One region of the Streptosporangium sp. H13245 genome, then DNA from elsewhere that is predicted to be linked to it. Evidence: riboswitches for the same ligand, from Rfam matches in the RefSeq annotation. Region 1 holds a riboswitch; the other holds the start of a gene.
What was found. Region 1 has a riboswitch for cyclic di-AMP ahead of ACW9TB_RS08750 (C40 family peptidase). Riboswitches for the same ligand answer to the same signal wherever they lie in the genome.
Positions count from the first base shown of each region.

Region 2: another riboswitch for cyclic di-AMP. It lies ahead of ACW9TB_RS06600 (C40 family peptidase); the one in region 1 lies ahead of ACW9TB_RS08750 (C40 family peptidase).

Region 1 covers NZ_JBSZKT010000003.1:422,780-430,426, forward strand. Annotated here, with positions in the region: gene ACW9TB_RS08735 (glycosyltransferase family 4 protein) at 1-715, opposite strand, end outside; gene ACW9TB_RS08740 (M48 family metallopeptidase) at 712-1,989, opposite strand; gene ACW9TB_RS08745 (hypothetical protein) at 1,986-2,855, opposite strand; gene ACW9TB_RS08750 (C40 family peptidase) at 3,077-3,655, opposite strand; cyclic di-AMP (ydaO/yuaA leader) riboswitch at 3,738-3,896, opposite strand; gene ACW9TB_RS08755 (phosphoribosyltransferase) at 4,358-5,077, shown strand; gene ACW9TB_RS08760 (C40 family peptidase) at 5,019-5,975, opposite strand; gene ACW9TB_RS08765 (hypothetical protein) at 6,424-7,056, opposite strand; gene ACW9TB_RS08770 (NYN domain-containing protein) at 7,104-7,647, opposite strand, start outside.
Region 2 covers NZ_JBSZKT010000002.1:593,743-601,389, reverse strand. Annotated here, with positions in the region: gene ACW9TB_RS06615 (ABC transporter permease) at 1-2,093, shown strand, start outside; gene ACW9TB_RS06610 (hypothetical protein) at 2,188-3,042, opposite strand; gene serA (phosphoglycerate dehydrogenase) at 3,347-4,936, shown strand; gene ACW9TB_RS06600 (C40 family peptidase) at 5,435-6,049, opposite strand; cyclic di-AMP (ydaO/yuaA leader) riboswitch at 6,037-6,270, opposite strand; gene ACW9TB_RS06595 (3-isopropylmalate dehydrogenase) at 6,411-7,457, shown strand; gene ACW9TB_RS06590 (branched-chain amino acid aminotransferase) at 7,630-7,647, shown strand, end outside.

The DNA.
Region 1 (7,647 bases):
CCAGCCGCTCCAGGGTGCCGCGGTACGGGCCCCCGCCGACGATCAGGAGCACCGCGCCGGGCACGTCCCTGATCACGCCGGGCCAGGCCCGCAGGAGCGTGTCCTGGCCCTTGCGCGGTACCAGCCTGGACAGGCAGACCACCACCGGCCGCTCTCCCAGGCCGAGTTCCGTGCGCACCCGCCCTCCCCCGGCCCCCGGGTGGAACACCTCGGTGTCGACGCCGGGCGCGAGCCGCACCAGCTTGTCCTCGGGGATCACCCGGGCCAGCCGCCGCCGGGTGTACTCCCCCAGGTAGGTGACCACGTCGGCGTTCGCCCCGATCCTGGCGAGCACCCGGCGACCGGCCGGGATCCCGGCCCAGCCCGCCTCGTGGCCGTGGGTGACCATGACGACGCGGCGGGCCCCGGCCTCGCGCATCCTGGGCGCGATCAGCCCGAGCGGCGCCGCCGCCCCGAAGACCACGGTGTCGCATCCGAACGCGGCGACCAGCCCGGCGGCCCGGCGGGCGACGGCGGGCGTGGGCAGCATCAGCGAGGTGGGGTGCCGGACGACGGGGTACGGCTGGCGCAGGTCGAAGGCCGCGCTGCCGGCCCACCGGGGGGCGTAGACGACGACGGAGCCGGGCGGGCGGCGGGCGATGAGGCCGTACACGAACGACTGGATCCCTCCCGCGCGGGGCGGGAAGTCGTTCGTGACGACCAGCGTGCGGTTCACGGCTCGGGGAGGCCGTTCAGCCCGGCCCAGGAGCGTGCCATGGCGATGCGCTGCGGTGCCGTGGGATGCGATGCATAAAGCACATATTCAACTAAATCAGGCGATAAATCCGAAATATTAGTAACTGACAGTCGTTTCTGCATGGCCACGAACGTCGCCGGGTCCCTGGTCAGGTCCAGCGCGTGCACGTCCGCACGGGCCTCGATATGCCTGCTCACCAGGTTCTGGGCCGGTCCCGACAGGACCGTGGCCAGGCTCAGCAGTCCCATGACCAGCCCCACCGCCCCCGGGTCGCCGAGCGAGGTGATCCCCGCCCTGCGCCGCACGCCCCCCGCCGAGGTCACCAGGTAGAGCAGGCACGCCCCGAACGCCGCGCCCAGGCCGCCGACGAGCGTGCCCCACAGCACGTCGTCCGCCTTGGCGTGGCCCAGCTCGTGCGCGACCACCAGCTCGACCTCGTCGGCGGGCGCGCGGAGCAGCGTGTCGTAGACCACGATCCTGCGGGTCGCGCCGAACCCGGAGACGTACGCGTTGAGCGCGGTGGTCCGCCGGGAGGCGTCGGCGACGAGCACGTTCTCGACCGGCACTCCGTCCCTGGCCGCCATGGCGAGCAGGTCGTCGCGGAGCTTCCCGGCCTCCAGCGGCCTGAAGTCGTTGAAGACCGGCTCGATGAGCACCGGGTAGGCGAAGGAGGCGGCCACGGTCAGGACGAACGCCCCGGCCGCCGCGGGGATCCACCAGCGCCGGTAGCGCCGCGCCAGGCCGATCACCGCCACCACCATGATCGCGGTCAGCCCGGTGCCGATGCCGGTGCTCTTGGCCCGGTCGGCCGCCCACGACGGCCAGGTCTGGGTGGACAGCCCGAAGTCGCGCAGGTAGCTCTCCGACCACATCCCCAGGGGCCAGCGCAGGATCGCCACGGCCACCGAGAACGCCAGCACGCCGAGCAGCGCCCGCAGCCACCACGGCCCCGGCAGCCGGGCGGCGAGCCGCGCGCCCAGCGGGGTGGCGATCAGCACCCCCGCCACGACCAGCGTCAGGCCGAGCGACAGGTAGCCGGGGAGACTGACCAGCGCGTCGAACGTCCCGGCCCTGGCGATCTGCTCGGGGGTGAAGTCGCGGGCCGGATCGGGGGCGACGGCCGGAGCCCCCTCGGACAGCGTCCTCCAGGGCGTGGTGAACGCCACGACCGCGAGCGTGGCCACCCCCAGGCCCGCCGTCGCCCACCCCGCCGTCCGCACGCCCGAGGACGCGTCCGTCGTGCTCAGCGTCACGTGAGTTCCTTCCTGAGGTAGTCGCGCCAGGCTCCGGTGAACTCGGCCACCGGCAGTCCGAGCGCGCTCCCGACATCGCTACCGTAGAGCCTCACCAGCGCCTTCTCCCCGAAGCGCTCCGCGACGAACCGGCAGGCGAGCCACGCCTCCTCGTACGCCTGCGCGAGCCTCGGCGCGCCGGGGGCGAAGTCGGCCGGGCCGGGGAGGCCGCCGGGCAGGACGCCCGAGCGCACCTCGGCGGCCAGTTCCGCGGCGGCCGTGCGCACCGCGAGGCCGGAGTCGCGGTAGCCCGCGTAGTCGGCGAAGCCCTCCGACAGCCACATCGGCACCCGGCCGCCCCGGGTCGCCCCGGTGGCCACGTGGGCGAGCTCGTGGGTGATCACCACGTCCCTGCCGGTCGCGGTGAGCCTGGCGTATCCCGACGGCAGGACGATCACCCGGTCCGCGGTCGCCATCGCGGCCAGGCCATGGGTGCTCCCGGCCCCGGCGAGCGCCGCGGCCTCGGCGTCGGTGGCGGGGAAGAGGACCACCGCGTCGACCGGCCCCCAGAGCTTCGCGATCGTCGCGCGGGCCCGGTCGGCCCTGGCCGCCAGGTCCCGCAGGACGGCGGCCTCGACGCCGTGGCCGATCACGAGGGAGTGCTCGCCCCGGACGGTGACGGCGGCGCCCGGCCACAGGCCGCGCGGGCTCCCGGGGGCGTACGGGACGCGCCGGAGGGTCCGGGCGTCGTACGGGGGAGGGTGGCGGGGGGCGCGCGGGAGCGGGGCGGCTCCGGCCAGGAGGGGGCCCGTCCCGGCCAGCGGGGCGGCGCTCATCAGCGCCAGCATCCCGGCGAGCACGGCGCGGCGCCCTTTCTGGACGGACACGAGCCGATGGTACTCGACCGGCGTGGAGCGGCCCCGGCCCTCCTGGTGGGGGGCCGGGGCCGCTGTTCCGTGCTCGGGCGCGTGCTTCTGACACACGCCCGGACGCGGGCTCGGGCGCCGTGTTCAGGCCTCGTACTCGAGGTACTCGGTTGCCGTGTTCAGGCGCGGGTCTCGGGTTCCGCGCTCGGCGCGGGTCCCGGGGTCCGTGCCCGGACGCGGGCTCAGGTTCCGGGCCGTACCGCTCCGGCGAAGGAGGACCTGTAGTAGCCCGCCAGCCTCACGATACGAACCGTCTTGCCGCTGCTCGGCGAGTGGACCATCCTGCCCTTGCCGACGTACATGCCGACGTGGCCCTTCCCGCTGAAGAACAGCAGGTCACCGGGGAGCAGCTTGCTCCACGAGACCTTCTTCCTGATCGACCGGTACTGGCTGTGCGTGATCCTGGGGAGGGACACGCCCGCCTTGCGCCAGGCGTATCTGACGAGCCCCGAGCAGTCGAACGCTCCGGGACCGGAGGCTCCCCACCGGTACGGATCGCCGATCTGCTTCCTGGCCGCCGAGACCGCCTTGCCCGCCCGGACCTTCTGCAGTGCCGCCTTGCTCAGCTTGACCTTGCCCTTGGCCTTGACCTTGGCCTTCGCCGTGGTCGTGCCCTGGGCGGCCTGAGTGGCGGTCTCCTTGGTACGTTCCGCTTTCTCCGAAACCCAGGTCGTGCTGTTGGTCAGGATCTCGGAGGGACCGTCCGCCGTCGCCCGCGCCGCCGTGGATCCGAGGGTGACCGCTCCGGCTGAGGCGGTCAACGTGAGGGCGATACCGCCGATGGAAAGGCGGAAAAGGCGCGACAAACGGGGGTTGTGCAGGGTGGTAGACAGGATTTCTCCTTGGGACTTCCACTGATGCCTACCGGGTTAGCTGACGGGTTCGGGCTTGGAAGATGCCCTACGGCACAAATGTGCAGATTCACCCCTGGCCACGCTGTGCTGGGCCTCTGGGTCCCCGGTTCCATGCCTCCTGGCTGCGTGGATTCGGCGGGCCGCCGTGACGAGCCCTGCCCCCGGGTGGGGGCACGGCGGCCGGTTGGATTTCTATAAGGGACACCGGCCCGAAGACCGACATTCTTCGCGACGGCGTGGCTTGACGTCGCGACGCCAGGAAGTTACCCCGATCTCCAACTTTCGGCAAAGCATTCGTCAAAATCGGAAGATCGAACAGCCCTCTTGATCTTCCTGTTACCCCTGCTTGATGGCTATTTATGCTATTGAGATATGACTCTCGTCACATCCTTGGTATCGAACCCGACAAATCACGATTTTGTAATATTCATCACACTTGCCGTGATCTAGGTTTAATCCTGGTGAATGGACCGCTCCAGGGTGCTCTCGGCGCCCGGCGCACGCGTGGGCGCCGTAGATCGACTCCCGAGAGTCCACTCCGGCGAGCACAGGGGTTATGTTCCTGTTTGAGGCATTTCGGGTGATGCATCACCCAAGGGGGCGATAGCAATGTCGAACCGCCTGTTCCAGGACAGACACCACGCGGGCCGGGTGCTCGCGGATCTCCTCGGGAAGTACCGGGACCGGCCCGGCGTCGTCGTCCTGGGACTGCCCCGGGGCGGCGTGCCGGTGGCGTACGAGATCGCGGTGGCCCTGCGCGTCCCGCTCGACGTCTTCCTCGTCCGCAAGCTCGGCGCCCCGGGAAGGGAGGAGCTCGCGATGGGGGCGATCTCCAGTGGCGGGGTGACCGTCCTCAACGAGGGCGTCGTCAGGGGCCTCGGCGTCCCACCGGAGACCGTCCGGCGGATCGCCCGGCGCGAGGGACGGGAGCTGCTCCGGCGCGAGCGGGCCTACCGCGAGGGGCGCCCGCCGCCGGACCTCGCGGGCAGGACCGTCATCGTGGTGGACGACGGCCTCGCGACGGGGGCGAGCATGCGCGCCGCCCTCCAGGCCCTGAGCCGTTCCCGGCCCGCCAGGACCGTCGTCGCCGTACCCGCCGCGCCCAGGTCCACCCGCCGGGACCTCGCCGCCCTGGTGGACGAGGTCGTCTGCGCCACCACGCCCTCGCCCTTCCTCGCGGTCGGGCAGTCGTACCTGGACTTCACCCAGACGACGGATGAGGAGGTACGCGACCTCCTCCGCGCCGCGCCGGGTCCGGGCGCCGCCACGGTCAGGGGCGGACGGCTCCGACGATCCGGCGGCCGTAGGCGGACAGCGGGACGACCTTGACGACGTCACCGGTCTGCGGGGCGTGCACGATCTGGCCGTTGCCCGCGTACATGCTGACGTGGCCGAGACCCTCGCTGAAGATGAGGTCGCCGGGCTGGAGCTCGTTCAGCGAGACCTTGCGGCTCGCGCCCCAGCTCCACTGCTCCCAGGTCGTACGAGGAAGGGTGACTCCCCCGCTGCGCCAGGCCCCCTGGACCAGGCCGGAGCAGTCCCAGCCGCTGGGGCCCGTGCCGCCGTACCGGTAGGGCTTGCCGACCTGGGCGAAGGCGAACTGCAGGGCGGCGCGGGCGTTGCCCGAGGCCGAACCGTTGTACTGGATCCCGGCGCTCTCGGGGTTGCCCGTCTTGAAGACGTTGAGCTCGCGCAGGATCTTCGTCTGGGCCCTGACCATCTTGTCGGCCTTGGACTTCTCCTTGGCCAGGTCGTCACGCGTCTCGTCGGCCTCGGCCAGGGCCTTCTTCGCCTCGTCCCGGCTGGTCCGCAGCGTCTTGGTGGCCTCGTCGAAGGCGCTCAGGGACTGGGCGCGGGAGGTGGACATCTGGTCGGCGGCGGCCAGGCCGCTCAGCAGGGCACCGGGGTCGGTCTGGTAGATCATGCCCTCCCAGCCGTTGATCACCCCGACCTGGTAGGTGCTGACGGCCATCGTGACGAGTTCCTTGCGCAACCCGGCGACCTGCTCGTTCTGCCGGGTCAGGTCGCCGTTCAGCGTGCGGTACTTCTTCCTGGCCCGCTTCCACTTCTCCGAGGCCTGGTTGTACTTCTCGACCACCTGGTCGGCCTGCTCGTTGAGCTTCTCCAGCTTCTTCTTGGCCTGGGCGAGTGTCGGCTTCGGCTCTGCGAACGCTCCGCTCACCGGCAGCATCAGCAGCGCGAGAGCGAGCCCTGCCGCCACCGGCATCCGAATCAGTCCAACCGGCAAACCCGCCACGGCCACGTCAACGCCTCCCGAATGCCTGCACCAGACCTGCGGCGAATAGTACAGAAAAAGTAATGACTGCCTCACCTTTTCGCCGGGTTTGCCCCTTACCTATAGGTAAACGCTTTACCCCCGGCTGGCGACGCCGTTCCTGCCGAACGACGGTGCCCGAGCCGCGGGGAGCGGTCTGGCCGGGACTTTCGGCCTCGCCGCCCGCGGGCGGCGAGGCCGAGGATCTTCGCGATACCGGCAGGCGGCGACGGCGCAGATCTTCGCGGTCGCCTCGCCCCGCCCGCAGGCAGCGGCGCAGACCTTGGCGGTCGTCACGCCCCACCCGCGGGCGACGGCGCAGATCTTCGCGCCCCGCCCGCGAGCAGCGACGTACGCCTTGGCGGGGTCGTCGCGCGCTACCCGCGGGTGGCGACTCGCGCTATCCGCAGGTGGCGACGGTGCAGATCTTCGCGGTCATCTTCCTGGCGTCGCGCAGCTGGTCGGTCCAGTCGCCCTTCGCGGGCTTGGAGTATTCACCGGCCCAGAGATAGACCAGGACGGCGTTGCCCTTCCTGACCAGCACGCTCCGGTCGCCGCCCACCCCGGCCTTCTTCCCGTAGTAGACCTGGCCGGAGATCCTCAGCGCCTCGTCGCCGAGCCCGGTCAGGCGCGCGGAGGCGTAGCGGTAACGGGAGCTCGCGTCGCCCCTGGCCCCGCACCTGGCCAGTGCGTCGCGCACCTGGGCGACGGCCGAGACGGCCGAGGCCCGCGAACCGTACAGGATCACCTGCTCGACCTTCATGAAGTCCGGCACGCCGGTGAAGGTCACCGTCCGCGCGGCCACGCGGCCGGTCGCGGCCAGCGTGCTCCGGTCACACGGGTTGACGGCCAGCCTCGCCTTCGCCGAGTTGACGACCTTCCAGTTGGTCTCGGGGTCGTTGTCCTTCTTTGCGGCGTCCTTCTCGTACAGCAGAAAGCCCCTGGGGACGGCGGCCGTCGTGGCCGCCGCGGGGGTGGTGACGGTCGTTCCGGCGGCCACGACGGCGAGGGCGAGCGTTATGATCTTCTTCATCGAATCAAACCTCCTGGGTGATCCGATGCCTCACGACCCCGAAAGGTTTACGCGCGGCCCAGACGTCTGAGAAGAAGCACCGAGGGCACCGGCCTGGCGCCCATCCTGCGGACCGACTCGGCCACCTCGCGATCCGAGGAGACCACCGCGACCGCGCGCCCCGCGGGCTCGGCGCGGACCAGCTGGCGGATCAGGTCGTCGGCGATCTGGTTCGGGGCGCTGAACAGCACGCGCACCCCCCTGGGCGCCGACACCGGGACCGGGCCGTTCAGCTCGGCGCCGTCGAAGACGCACGTCAGCTCGGTACGGGTCTGCGCGTAGAGCGCGCCGAGGCCGGTGAGCAGGCGGCTGCGCTGGTCGGCCAGGGTGAACGTGCCGTAACCGGTCTTGGTCACGTTGTAGCCGTCGACGATCAGGTGGATCTGCGGCAGCGCGAGCAGCTGGTCGAGCAGGGCGGGGTCGTCGTCGGCGAGCGCCCGCGCGGGAACCGCCTGGACCCCCTGCCTGCCGGGCGCCACCGAGGCCACCGAGTCGGCGGGCCGGTGGATGCCCGAGGGCAGGGCGAGCTCCCTGCGCAGCCCTGCCGCGGCG
Region 2 (7,647 bases), on a different contig from region 1:
TCACCCCGGACGGTAGGAGCACCGCCGTCACCGTGGTCGGCATGGTCGAGTTCCGGGGCGATTTCGAACGCTTCGAGATCGTCGGGCTCCCGGGAGCCGTGTTCGACGACGACGAGCGGATCGACACGAACTGGCTCGTCGACACCCCGGCCCCGGTCACCTGGCAGCGGGTTCGCGAGATCAACCGGCACGGAGTCACGGTCCTCTCGCGAGCGGTGGTCAACGATCCGCCCCCTGCGGGGAACGGCCCGGAGGATCCCCTGCCCTCCAGGAGCGAAATGGCGGCCACCAGGACCTCCGACCTGGTGTTGGCGGCCCTCGGCGTGGTCATCGTCGTCGTGGAGGTCGTCCTCCTGGCCGGACCGGCGTTCGCCGTCGGCATCCGGCGCCGTCGCCGCGAACTCGCGCTGATCGCCGCGCAGGGGGGCTCACCTCGTCATCTGCGCGGTGTCGTCCTCGCCGACGGGCTCGTCCTGGGACTGGCGGCCTCCCTGCTCGGAGCCGCGGGCGGGATCGGGATCGGCGCGGCCGTCACGCCGTTCGCGCATCCGGGCCCCCTGGAGGTGCCCCTCGGCCCGATCGCGCTCACCGCGCTCCTGGGAGTGGTGAGCGCGCTGCTCGCCGCCGTCGTCCCCGCCGTCCAGGCGTCACGGACGAACGTGGCGGAGGTGCTGGCAGGTCGCCGGGACCGGGTCGTGGAGCGCCGGGGCCTGCCGGTGCTCGGCCTGTTGCTGCTGCTGGCGGCGGCAGCGGTGATCATCGTCGGCGCGGTCCTGATGCGTAGCTCGGCGCGGTTCGGGCAGATGTACACGATCAGCCTTCTGGCGAGCGCGCTGCTCGGGCAACTCGGGCTGGTCCTGCTGACACCGTGGCTCGTCGGCGCCGTCGCGCGCCTGGCCGTACGGCTCCCGCTGCCGTTCCGGATGGCCGCCAGGGACGCCGCGCGCAACCGGGGCCGCACGGCGCCCGCGGTGGCCGCGGTACTGGCGGCGACCACCGTGTTCACCGCCCTGGCGGTGATCATCTCCAGCCATAACGCCCTGTCGCGGGAGCGCTACACGCCCCAGTACGTGATGGGAAGCACGTTCGTGATCGGTCCCTGGTCGAATCCCGCGCTCTGGCAGGAGACCAAGCGGACCGTCGCCTCCATCCTGCCCGGTGTGCCGACGATCGAGGCGGGGAGGTTCGCCAAACCGGACCTCTCGTCGGTGAACATCGTGTTCCAGCCCGGCTGCATCGGCGAGTGCCTGTCGTCGGTCGCCTGGTCGCAGGACCCCCTCGTGGGCGGGGTCGACCTGCTCCGCTACTTCCTGCGCGGTTCCGACCCCGCCGCGGAGGCCGCCTTCGCGGAGGGGAAGGCGGTGGTGTTCGATCCGCGGCTGCTGCAAGGGGGAAAGCTGGTCTTCACGACCGACTTCGAGGGGCGCCCCTCGCACTCGATGCCCGCGGTCGTGCGGCGCCCACCCGGCGATCCGCTGATACCCGTGGTGCTGCCCGTCTCACTGGCGGCGAAGCTCGGTCTCATCGTCAACCACGACACCCTCATCGTCGACCCGGCCGTGTCGCGCACGACGCCCGAGCAGGAGGAGCGGCTGCGGGACGCCCTGCGATTCGTCAGCCCCTCGGCCTACGTCAGGGTCGAGCGGGGTTTCCAGAGCAGCTTCTTCACGACACTGCTCGCCTTCGGCCTCGGTGCCGCCGTCCTGGTCCTCGGAGGTACCTTCACCGCGACCGGCCTGGCCGCGGCGGAGGGGCGTCCCGACCGGGCGACCCTGGCGGCGGTGGGGGCGACCGGCCGCGTCCAGCGTCTCCTCGTCGCGGGGCAGGCCGCGTTCGTCTCCGGCCTGGGGGTGGCGGGAGGGACGCTCGTCGGGGTGGTCGCCGGAGCGGCGAGCGTCTTCAGCAGGTTCTACGGCGAGCAGGGCTCCGTTGCCGGGCCGGTGAACGACATGTCGTCCGGCCTGGTCCCCCTCGCGGTCGACGTCCCCTGGCTGATACTGGGAGGGGTGATGGTCGGCCTGCCGCTGCTGGCGGCGCTGCTGGCCGGAATGTGCGTCCGGACGAGGGTGGTGCTCACCCGCCGCCTGGCCTGAGACCATCCCGCGGCCGGTCCCGGGCCCGGCCGTCTCCTCGCACCGCGAGGAGACGGCCGGGTACCGGCGTGTGCCCCCGGCGGACCGGCCAGGGTCAGTCGGTGACGTCCGCGCAGACCACGTGGGCGCCCAGCTCGACCATCCGCTGCTCGCTGCGCGCGTCGGCGACCCTGGCCATCAGGATCGGCGCCTCGCTCGCGGCGAGCTGCGGCAGCCGGGCGCGTACCCCGCGATGGATGTCCCTGACCACGTCCTCCGCCGCCGACATGTGCACCTTCACGTGCAGCATGATCCCCGGGGCGCCCGAGGAGGTGCTGGCCTCGGAGATCCACACGTGGTGGACGAGCGGGTAGTCGACGAGCAGGTGCGAGATCGCGGCGCGCAGCGCGGGCAGGATCGGGTGGTCGCACCGGCGGTATCCGGGGTCCACCATCTGCATCGGGCCCGACAGGTGCGGCCGGGGCGCCGGGATCCACGGCTGGGAGGGCGCGGCGGGCACCGGCGTTCTCTGCGGGCGCGCGGGCGCGGGCCGCGAGACCGTGGCCATCGCCCCGGTCGCGTACGCCGTCGGCGCCGCGCTCGACAACGCGGGCGTGGGGCCGCTGCGTGTCGAGAGCAGGTAGCGCTGGAGATCCTCGATCGGCACGGCCGCGGCCGCCGGGCCCGCCGCGTCGATCACGATCTCCCGCACGCCGGTGACGCGCTGGATGTCGAGGATGGTGTCGGCGTCGCACGCCGACAGCGAGTGGCTGCCACGGTGCCGCGCGTAGGTGTCCGCCGAGGTGTATCCGAGCAGGACACGATCACCGGCCTGGGTCGTGCCGAGCACGACGGAGCGGTCGGGTCGCACGGCAACCAGGAGTCCCCATTCGGCCAGCGCCGCAAGCAGCCGATGCGGGTCGCCGTGCTGCGCGAGCACGTTGCCGAGAGCGGGGTTCCCGATGCTCATATGAGGAACGATAGGTAGTGGACCACGGCTTATCAGGGTAATCGCGAAGTTTTCCTGGGATCAATACCAACTTGAATTTTGGGCGCATGAGATCTGTCAAGGACGGGTAAGCCCGCGTCCTGGGTCGCGAAGCCCCTCGCGGCCCTGGACCGTTCCGTGGTTTCCCCGCGTCTTTCCGGGCTTTCCGTGGCCTCTCCGGGCCTTGCGGGCGTCTCGGATCGCGGGACACTCGTGAACGCGTTCACAAGCGCCGATAGACTACGTGAGGTCCGTGCACCCTCACCGTCTAGTAAGGATCCAGCCTGTGAACAAGCCCGTCGTACTGGTCGCTGAGGAACTGTCCGAGGCCGGTCTCGCGGTCCTGGGCGCGGACTTCGAAGTCCGCCACACCGACGGCGCCGACCGTGCCCAGTTCCTGCCCGCCCTCGCCGACGTGGACGCGCTCATCGTGCGCAGCGCCACGCAGGTCGACGCGGAGGCGATCGCCAACGCTCCCAAACTCCGCGTCGTCGCCCGCGCGGGCGTCGGCCTGGACAACGTCGACGTGGAGGCCGCCACCAAGGCCGGTGTCATGGTCGTCAACGCGCCGACCTCCAACATCACCAGCGCCGCCGAGCACACCGTCGCCCTGATCCTCGCCTCCGCCCGCAACGTCGCCCAGGCGCACTCCGCGCTCAAGGGCGGCGAGTGGAAGCGCTCGAAGTACACCGGCGTGGAGCTCGACGAGAAGGTCGTCGCGATCCTCGGCCTCGGCAAGATCGGCCAGCTGGTCGCGCAGCGCCTCCAGCCATTCGGTGTCGAGCTGATCGCCTACGACCCCTACCTGCAGCCGGCCCGCGCCGCGCAGATGGGCGTCCGGCTGGTCTCGCTGGAGGAGGCCCTGAGCGAGGCCGACTTCATCACCGTGCACCTGCCCAAGTCCAAGGAGACCATCGGTCTCATCGGCGAGCGGGAGCTGCACGCGGTCAAGCCGAACGTGCGCCTCATCAACGTCGCCCGCGGCGGCATCATCGACGAGAACGCCCTCTACTCCGCGATCAAGGAGGGCCGCGTCGCCGGCGCCGGCATCGACGTGTTCCCGAAGGAGCCGGTCACCGACAGCCCGCTCTTCGAGCTCGACCAGGTCGTCGTCACCCCGCACCTGGGCGCCTCCACCCACGAGGCCCAGGAGAAGGCCGGCACCCAGGTCGCGCGCAGCGTGAAGCTCGCCCTCGCCGGTGAGTTCGTGCCGGACGCGGTCAACGTCCAGGGCGGCGCCGTCGCCGAGGACGTCAAGCCGGGCCTGCCGCTGGCCGAGAAGCTCGGCCGGGTGTTCACCGCCCTCGCGGGCGAGGTCGCCACCAAGCTCGACGTCGAGGTGCGGGGCGAGATCGCCTCCCACGACGTCCGCGTGCTGGAGCTGGCCGCGCTCAAGGGCGTCTTCACCGACGTGGTCGAAGACTCGGTCACCTACGTCAACGCCCCGCTGCTGGCCAAGGACCGCGGCGTGTCGGTCGAGCTGATCACCAGCTCCGAGAGCCCCGACTGGCGCAACGTCGTGACGGTCCGCGGCGTCCTCGCCGACGGCCGCGCGATCTCGGTCTCCGGCACCCTGTCCGGGCCGAGGCAGATCACGAAGATCGTCGAGGTCAACGGCTACCAGATGGAGATCGAGCCGACCGACCACCTGTCGTTCTTCACCTACACCGACCGCCCCGGCATCGTCGGCGTGGTCGGCCGCATCCTCGGCGACCACTCGATCAACATCGCCTCGATGCAGGTGGCCCGGGACGCCAAGGGCGGCAAGGCGCTCATCGCGCTCACCGTCGACACCGCCATCCCGGCCGAGGTGATCGACCAGATCGGCTCGGAGATCGGCGCCGACAGCGGCCGTTCGGTCGACCTCGCCGACTAGCCGTCCCACCGCAGTGGCCGCCGCCCCCGCGCCGGGGCGACGGCCACTGCTCGTCTCAACATGTGAGAAGTGCGTACGCCGGGCGAGACGGCGTTTCCGCGGCCAGGTAACCTGGAGTGAAATGCGCCAGGTTCTCGTAGTTCTTACCTGCCGCGGCGGGGCCTGACAGGGGCAGGCCGGCGACTCGCCGCGGTGCCGTGGCGCTTGCCGGCCCCAAGCCCCCGTCGCCGGTCCGTGATCCGGACCCGCGACATCAGGCCTGGTTGGAGTCCGGACCGGAGTCTCGACCACCTTCCTTGCTCGCATGCGACCGAGACGAGATTCGCCATGTACGACATGTATCCCTGGAACCGTCCCGACGAGACCGAGGACGAGGCCATCGACGCGCTCCAGACCGCTCTGGACCGCAGGGACAACGGCGGTGCTCCCACCCGCTGAACCCGTTCTCGCCGCCACCGGGATCCTCAGGACCTCCCGGGGGTGGTTCGCCGGCGTGTCTCATCCGCCGGTCACGACCTCGGTCGCGAGCTCGACCCGCTTGGCCAGCTGAACCCCCTGCGGGTCGGGGCGCACCGCGCCGGCGAAGGAGTCGCGGCGCCAGGAGTCGAGTTTCTCCTCCTTGACCACGTCGCCGGTCTGCGGGGCGTGGACCATGTAGCCGGGCTTCGTGATCATGCCGACGTGGCCGAGGCCGCTGAAGAAGACCAGGTCGCCGGGTTTGAGATCCTTCCAGGCGATCTTCTTGGAGAACGCGTCGTACTGGTCGTAGGTGACGCGGGGCAGTTTGATCCCGGCGGCGCCGTAGGCGCGGAGCATCAGGCCGGAGCAGTCGAAGCCGCCGTCGCCGTGGCCGGTGCCGCCCCAGACGTAGGGCGTTCCGCGCTTGGACAGGGCCCAGTTCACGGCCTTCTGCCAGGCGGGCTTGACGGCCGTGGCCTTCAGGGCCTGCTTCAACGCGGGGGTGTTGAGCGCGGCGGGCCCGGGGGCGGGGGGAGGGGAGACGGCCAGGGCGGCGGGCGAGGTCGCGAACACCGCGGCACCGGCGACGATCATTGAGGCGGAGATGGACAGGACGCGGGGGAGAACTGTGCCGGACAGGATGATTCCTTCCATAAGGCCGGCCGGGTGAGCTGTCGGGCTCGGGCGTGGAGGCCGCCCTACGGCGCGAGAACGCGCTGATTCGCCCCAAGGAATCCACGTGATGGCGAGCGGGAACGCGCTCCGGGGGAGGAGCGGGGTTCCCGGGGGCCCGGTGGATCCCGGAAAGAGTGGTTCCCCGGCTCCGTACGGGCCCGGTAAGGGGATGGCCCGAACGGATTAGGCATTGGTATGAATGGGAGGACCATAACGAAACCTCCCGAAACGGTCAATACCGAGCAAAGAAGGACAAAGCGATCAGGGGTGCCGCCGCGCGGACACGTCCGAGGAGTGAGACCGTTGTTCGATCACCGAGACGGACCGGTAGGGTGCCTGCATGGAGTCGCGTAACATTCGCCTGGCGGTCATCCCCGGGGACGGAATCGGAGTCGAGGTCGTCACCGAGGGGCTGAAGGTCCTCGAAGCGGTCGGCACGAAGGTGGAGACCACCACCTACGACCTCGGCGCCAAGCGCTATCACGAGACCGGTGAGACCCTGCCGGACCCGGTCCTCGACGAACTACGCGGATACGACGCGATCCTGCTCGGCGCGGTCGGCGACCCCAGCGTGCCCCCGGGCATCCTGGAGCGCGACCTGCTGCTCAAGCTCCGTTTCCAGCTCGACCACTACGTGAACCTGCGCCCGGTCAAGCTCTTCCCCGGCGTCCAGACCCCGCTGGGCAAGGCCCGCCCCGAGGACATCGACATGATCGTCGTCCGCGAGGGCACCGAGGGCCCGTACGCCGGAGCGGGTGGCGTCATGCGCCGGGGCACACCGCAGGAGATCGCCACCCAGGAGTCGCTGAACACCGCCTACGGCGTCGAGCGCGTCGTGCGCTACGCCTTCGACAAGGCGCTCGCCCGCCCCCGCAGGAAGCTGACGCTGGTCCACAAGACCAACGTGCTCACCTACGCCGGCGACCTCTGGGCCCGCACCTTCGACCGGGTCGGCCTGGAGTATCCCGACATCCAGACCGACTACTGCCACGTCGACGCGGCCTCGATGTTCTTCGTCAGCCAGCCGGAGCGCTTCGACGTGATCGTCACCGACAACCTCTTCGGCGACATCCTCACCGACATCGGCGCGGCGATCGCCGGTGGCATCGGCCTGGCGGCCAGCGGCAACGTCAACCCCGACCGCACCGCGCCGAGCATGTTCGAGCCGGTCCACGGCAGCGCCCCCGACATCGCGGGCCAGGGCAAGGCCGACCCGACCGCGACGATCCTGTCGGTCGCCATGCTCCTCGACCACCTCGGCATGGCCCAGGAGGCCGCCAGGGTCGAGCAGGCCGTCGCCGACGACCTGGTCGAGCGGCTGGCCGGATGGGCCGGCCGGACCACCCACGAGATCGGCGACGACATCACCGCCCGAGTAGCCGGCTGAGGAAGCCGCCTCCCTCGACCCCGACGCGCCTGGCGGCTCACCCGAGCCGCCAGGCGCGTTTTTGTTTCTCCAGCACTGCCGGTTTTCGGCATGGATGGAGTAGTTTCCCGTTACCCGGTCCGACGCAGAATGGACCAGAGGGTAAGCCAGACACCAAGAGAAGGATCCTGCGATGACCACCGCTCAGAAG